2 regions of the Streptomyces anthophorae genome follow, and region 1 is predicted to be linked to the other one. Evidence: predicted binding sites of a transcription regulator. Region 1 holds the regulator's gene; the other holds the start of a gene.
What was found. The regulator HspR, encoded in region 1, represses chaperone genes until heat shock. The targets are predictions, from matches to a motif close to TTGAGNNNNNNNNNCTCAA.
Positions count from the first base shown of each region.

Region 2: lon (endopeptidase La) is a predicted target of HspR. The motif match lies at 1,928-1,946, and genes of this name have one in related genera.

Region 1 is NZ_JBLWQQ010000001.1:4,801,897-4,805,299, reverse strand. Features, by position in the region: gene ACNYS0_RS21900 (hypothetical protein) at 1-107, shown strand, start outside; gene ACNYS0_RS21895 (peptidoglycan-binding protein) at 121-972, shown strand; gene ACNYS0_RS21890 (hypothetical protein) at 987-1,235, shown strand; gene ACNYS0_RS21885 (heat shock protein transcriptional repressor HspR) at 1,292-1,759, opposite strand; gene dnaJ (molecular chaperone DnaJ) at 1,765-2,952, opposite strand; gene grpE (nucleotide exchange factor GrpE) at 2,989-3,403, opposite strand, start outside.
Region 2 is NZ_JBLWQQ010000001.1:3,311,866-3,315,268, forward strand. Features, by position in the region: gene lon (endopeptidase La) at 1-1,905, opposite strand, end outside; gene ACNYS0_RS14710 (spermidine synthase family protein) at 2,184-2,876, shown strand; gene ACNYS0_RS14715 (response regulator transcription factor) at 2,970-3,403, shown strand, end outside.

The DNA.
Region 1 (3,403 bases):
TCGTCGTCGGCACGACCCACGCGGCGACCCCCGCCTACCGCTCCGGCAACGCCTCGAACACGGCCTACTTCGACACCCGCTTCATCCGCGTCGATCCCATCCCGTAAAAGAGGAGCCTCGGTGGCCACACCCCTGACCGCGTCCGCCTTCGCCCGCGTCCTGCGCGACGAGGGCGTGACCGTCCGCGAACACGCCAACTGGCAGTCCCACAACCGTAATCACAAGGGCGCGTGGGGTCCGGTCAACGGCGTCATGCTGCACCACACCGCCGGCCGCGACAGCCTCGCCCTCTGCCGCGACGGCACCGCCACCCTCCCGGGCCCGCTCTGCACGGGCCTCGTCGCGAAGGACGGCACCGTGCACCTGGTCGGCTACGGCCGCACCAACCACGCGGGCTCCGGCTCCGCCGCCACCTACGCGGCCGTACGCGCCGAACGAGCCCTTCCGTCCCCACCGGGCCCCGACTCCGTCGACGGCAACATCCATTTCTACGGCTTCGAGATCGAGAACCTCGGCAACGGGCAGGACCCCTACCCCTCGCCCCAACTCACCGCCGTCGAACGGCTCTCCGCCGCCCTGTGCCGCGTCCACGGCTGGACGGCGGCGAGCGTCATCGGCCACAAGGAGTGGACCCGCCGCAAGATCGACCCGTCGTTCTCGATGAGCGGCATGCGGACCCGGATCGACGCCCGCCTCGGTGTCCGCCCCACCCCGCCCCCGTCCTCCTGCGCCGAGTTCCCCGGCGCCGCCTTCTTCGTGCCGGGCCGCCGCAGCGCGCTGATCACGGCGGTCGGGCGGCGGCTCGTCGCGGAGGGCTGCGGGCGGTACCGGATCGGTCCTGGCCCGGAGTGGACCGAGGCCGACGTGGCCTCGTACGCGGCCTGGCAGCGCAGGCTCGGCTATACGGGCGCGGACGCCGACGGCGTTCCCGGCCGTACCAGCTGGGACAAGCTGCGCGTGCCGCGCGCATGAGAGGAGACGGAGGAGTGGGTGAACAGGTCGATGTGGCCCTGGAGTTGGAGCGTCTTCGACGCTCCGTCGACGTCGGCTTCGCCGCCACCCAGGGCAACCTGGCACTGGTACTGCAACGCGCCGACCAGACGGACAAGACCCTCGGCGAGCACGAGGACCGCCTCGACGCCCTCGAACGCTCCCGCTGGCCGCTGCCGTCCCTCGCGGCACTCACCTCGTGCGCCGCGCTGGTGATCGCGGTGTGGCAGTCGACGGGGAGATGAGGACATGTGAAGGGGCCCGGAGGTCGTGACCTCCGGGCCCCTTCACGCGCGTGCGCCTACTTGTCCTGCGACCGCCTGTTCTTCGGCCGCCACACCACCAGCGCGCTCGTCTGCTGGACCTCCTGGTACGGGACCAGGTCCCGGCGGTAGGAGGCGTGCACCGCCGCCTCGCGCTGCTGGATCGCGGAGGCCGCGCTCTCCACTGCCGAGGAGAGTTCGGCCACCCGGGACTGCAACGCGGCGACCTGGTTCTCCAGCTCGATGATGCGCTTGATGCCGGCGAGATTGATGCCCTCGGCCTGCGACAACTGCTGGACGGTGCGCAGCAGTTCGATGTCGCGGGCCGAGTAGCGGCGGCCGCGCCCGGCCGTGCGGTCGGGCGAGACCAGGCCGAGCCGGTCGTACTGGCGCAGGGTCTGCGGGTGCAGGCCGGACAGCTGTGCCGCCACTGAGATGACGTACACCGGCGTCTCGTCGGTCAGTTCGTACGGATTGCTGCGCCGACGACCCGGCTGCCCGTCCATCACCCTCACGCTCCCTTCGCGGCCTTGAACAGTTCTGCCCGCACGTCGGTGTCCTCAGTCGCCTTGCGGTACGACTCGAGGGCCGAGCGGGCGTCCTCCGAAAGGTCCTTGGGTACGTCCACCTCGACCGTCACCAACAGGTCTCCGCGCGTACCGTCCTTGCGGACGGCGCCCTTGCCGCGGGCCCGCATCGTCCGCCCGTTCGGCGTGCCCGGGGGCAGCTTCAGGGTGACCGGCGGGCCGCCGAGCGTGGGCACCTTGACCTCGCCGCCGAGCGACGCCTCGGTGAAGGTCACCGGGACGGTGACCGTGAGGTTGTCGCCCTTGCGGCCGAAGACCGGGTGGGCGTCGACGTGCACGACGACATACAGATCGCCCGCGGGGCCGCCCCGTTCACCGGGAGCGCCCTTGCCGCGGAGTCGGATGCGCTGGCCGTCGGAGACCCCCGCGGGGATCCTGACCTGCATGGTGCGGGAGGACTTGGCCCGCCCGCTGCCCTTGCAGCTGTCGCACGGGGTCTCGGCGATCAGGCCGCGGCCCTTGCAGTCCACGCACGGGTCGGTGAGGGAGAAGCCGCCACCGCCGCCCCGCGAGACCTGTCCGGTGCCGACGCAGGTCGGGCACACGCGCGGTGTGCCGTTCGCGTCGCCGGTGCCGGAGCACGCCTTGCAGGGGGCCTGGGAGGACATCCGCAGCGGGACCGTCGCCCCGTCCACCGCCTCGGTGAAGCTGAGCGTCACCTCGGACTCGATGTCCTGGCCCCGGCGCGGCTGGGTACGCGTGCCCGGGCCCGCGCCGCCCCGGTTGAACAGTCCGCCGAACACATCGCCGATGCCGCCGCCGAAGCCGCCCGGACCGCCCTGGCCCTGGGCGCCGCCTCCGAAGAGGTCGCCCAGGTCGAAGTTGAACGAGCCGTTGCCACCGGCGGCGCCGGGTCCCGGACGGAACCCGCCGCTGCCGAACAGGGCGCGCGCCTCGTCGTACTCCTTGCGCTTCTTGGGGTCACCGAGGATGTCGTTCGCCTCGGAGATCTCCTTGAAGCGCTCCTCCGCCTTGTCGTTGCCCTTGTTGGCGTCGGGGTGGTTCTCGCGGGCGAGCTTGCGGTACGCCTTCTTGATCTCGGCGTCGGTGGCGTCCTTCGGGACGCCGAGGACCTTGTAGTAGTCCTTCTCGATGAAGTCCTTGGTGCTCATCGGCCTCGACGTCCCTCCTTACCCGTGTGTGTGACGTCAGCCCTCTTCCGGGCCACCGTTCTCCTTCTCGGCATCCTTGTCGGCTGCCTCGTCCGCCTTCGCGCCCGGCTGCGGCTCGGCCACGGCCACCCGCGCGGGGCGGATGGTGCGCTCGCCGATCCGGTAACCCGGCTGAAGGATCGCCACGCAGGTCGTCTCGGTCACGTCCGGCGCGTAGGAGTGCATCAGGGCCTCGTGCACGGTCGGGTCGAAGGGCTCGCCCTCCTTGCCGAACTGCTGAAGGCCCATCTTCGCGGCGACCGTCTCCAGGGATTCGGCCACCGACTTGAAGCCGCCGACGAGCTCGCCGTGCTCACGGGCACGGCCGATGTCGTCGAGAACGGGAAGCAGCTCGGTCAGGAGGTTCGCGACGGCGATCTCCTTGACCGTGACGCGGTCCCGCTCCACACGG
Region 2 (3,403 bases), 1.5 Mb from region 1:
GTCCGCGAGGGAAGCCTCCACGAAGAGCACGTCGCCGCCGGCCCCGGTGACCGCGAGCCCGGTCGCCACGCCCGGCACGGCCGTGCGCCGCTCGGCCGGGTCCTGCGCCGACTCGGGCACGTGGTGCGGCCGCCCGATGAGCGAACGCAGATCGCCCTCGCCGACAGTGAACGGCAGTTCCCGCTCGCCGAGCTCGTGCTGCGCGGCGACCTTGCGGAGCACCCGCGTCACGGACCGCTCCAGGTTGCGGACGCCGGCCTCCCGCGTGTACTCGCCGGCGAGCTTGCGCAGTGCGTCGTCGCCGATGGTGACCTCGTCGGCCGCGAGCCCCGCGCGGTCCAGCTGGCGCGGCACCAGGTGGTCGCGGGCGATGACGACCTTCTCGTCCTCGGTGTAGCCGTCGAGACGGACCAGCTCCATGCGGTCGAGCAGGGCCTCCGGAATCGCCTCCAGGACGTTCGCGGTCGCCAGGAAGACGACGTCGCTCAGGTCCAGCTCGACCTCCAGGTAGTGGTCCCGGAAGGTGTGGTTCTGCGCCGGGTCGAGGACTTCGAGCAGCGCCGCGGCCGGGTCGCCGCGGAAGTCGGAGCCCACCTTGTCGACCTCGTCGAGCAGGACCACCGGGTTCATCGACCCGGCCTCCTTGATGGCGCGGACGATGCGACCGGGCAGGGCGCCCACGTACGTACGCCGGTGGCCGCGGATCTCCGCCTCGTCCCGGACGCCGCCGAGCGCGACGCGGACGAACTTGCGGCCCATCGCGTGCGCGACGGACTCGCCGAGCGAGGTCTTGCCGACGCCGGGCGGGCCGACCAGCGCGAGCACGGCGCCGCCGCGCCGCCCGCCGACCACGCCGAGGCCCCGGTCCGCGCGGCGCTTGCGCACGGCCAGGTACTCGGTGATCCGCTCCTTCACGTCGTCGAGGCCCGCGTGCTCGGCGTCGAGGACGCCGCGCGCGCCCTGGATGTCGTACTCGTCCTCGGTCCGCTCGTTCCACGGCAGTTCGAGGACGGTGTCGAGCCAGGTGCGGATCCAGGAGCCCTCGGGCGACTGGTCGCTGGAGCGCTCCAGCTTCTCGACCTCCTTGAGCGCGGCCTCGCGGACCTTCTCCGGAAGGTCGGCGGCCTCGACGCGGGCCCGGTAGTCGTCGGACTCCTCGCCCTCGTCCTTCTCCCCGTTCAGCTCGCGCAGCTCCTTGCGGACGGCGTCGAGCTGGCGCCGGAGCAGGAACTCGCGCTGCTGCTTGTCGACGCCCTCCTGGACGTCCTTGGCGATGGACTCGGCGACGTCCTGCTCGGCGAGGTGGTCGCGCAGGTGCTGGGTGGCGAGCTTCAGACGCTCCACCGGGTCGGCCGCCTCGAGCAGCTCGACCTTCTGGGCGGTGGTGAGGAACGGCGAGTAGCCGGAGTTGTCGGCGAGCGCGGAGACGTCGTCGATCTGCTGCACGCGGTCCACGACCTGCCAGGCGCCGCGCTTCTTCAGCCAGTTCGTGGCGAGCGCCTTGTACTCCTTGACGAGTTCGGTGACGGCGCCCGGCAGCGGGTCAGGCACCTCTTCCTCGACGGTCAGACCCTCCACCCACAGGGCGGCGCCGGGCCCGGTCGTACCGGCGCCGATGCGGACGCGGCCGACGCCGCGGATCAGCGCGCCGGGGTCGCCGTCGGCGAGGCGTCCGACCTGCTCGACGGTGCCGAGCACGCCGGTGTTCGCGTACGTGCCGTCGATACGTGGAACAAGCAGCACCTTCGGCTTGCTGGGTCCAGTACGCGCGGCGGCCTGAGCGGCCTCCACCGCGGCCCGTACGTCGGTGTCGCTGAGGTCCAGGGGCACCACCATTCCGGGCAGCACGACCTCGTCGTCGAGGGGCAGCACGGGCAGGGTGAGCGGTGTGGACGTCGAAGCCATGATCTCCCCTTTGGCAGTCAAGTTGAGTTACATGGACTCAATGCACGGGAGCTTCCAGATGTTCCGCCGAAGGCGTTCGCTGTCAGCGATCACGTCGACCGGGCCCCGGTGCGCGGTCGTGAGCACGCGGCGGCCGGGCGAGGCGCCGCCGGCGAACGCGAAGCGCACGGGCACCCCCCGACGCGGCGCGGACCTGTTCGGTTCACCCTCTGTGACGAGCGCCATGTGAGACGTGGGACACAGAAAACACCGGCGGGCCACCCACCCTCTCGGCCACAATGTCGGCCATGACGACTCCGCACCACCCCGATCCACCCGTCGTCCTCGATCGCCGCGAAGGCCCCTTCGGCGAGGTGGTCCTGCGCCGTCACGGCGACCTGCTCCAGATCATCGCCAACGGCACGTTCCTGATGGACACCTCCGACGGCCGCTCCGAGCGGCGGCTCGTCGACTCGGCCCGCGCCGCCCTGGACGACCGCGAGAAACCGCGCGTCCTCATCGGCGGCCTCGGCGTCGGCTTCTCCCTCGAACACGCGGCCGCCGATCCGCACTGGGGTGGCATCACGGTCGTCGAGCGGGAGCCCGCGATCATCGACTGGCACCTGGAAGGCCCGCTGCGCGAGTTGTCCGAGCGCGCCCTCGCCGACCCCCGCACGGACATCGTCGAGGCCGACCTCGTACGGCACCTGCACACGACCACGGACACCTACGACGCGCTCTGCCTCGACATCGACAACGGTCCGGAGTGGACGGTCACCGAGGACAACGACACCCTTTACGGGCCGGCGGGCCTCGCCGCCTGCAAGGACCGACTCGACCCGGGCGGTGTTCTCGCCGTATGGTCCGCACAGCCGTCAGCAAATTTCGAAGAAACCTTGCGGAATGCCGGATTCCAGGCGGTGCGCACCGAAGAGATCCCGGTTGTCCGGGGCGTCCCTGACGTGGTGCACCTCGCACTGAGGCCCACGTAGCCGACCGGCGGTAACTCCCCGTACGCTGACGTCCGAAACCCGATCATTCAAGCGTCAAGCGCGTCACGACGGCGCGCACTCAGGGGCGGGGCGATGGAGCAGACACACACCTCCCACAACACCACCACGACGACCCAGGGAGCCCAGCGACGGGTCCTGGTCGTCGAGGACGATCCGACCATCGTCGATGCCATCGCCGCCCGGCTGCGTGCCGAGGGATTCCTCGTGCAAACCGCGCAGGACGGCCCGGCGGCGGTGGACACGGCCGAGGCCTGGCAGCCCGACCTGCTGATCCTCGACATCATGCTGCCCGGCTTCGACGGCCTGGAGGTCTGCCGCCGCGTGCAGGCCCAGCGTCCGGTGCCGGTCATGATGCTCACGGCGCGCGACGACGAGACGGACATGCTCGTCGGCCTCGGTGTGGGAGCCGACGACTACATGACCAAGCCGTTCTCCATGCGGGAGCTGGCGGCGCGCGTGCACGTGCTGCTCCGCCGCGTCGAGCGGGCCGCGCTGGCCGCCACGAC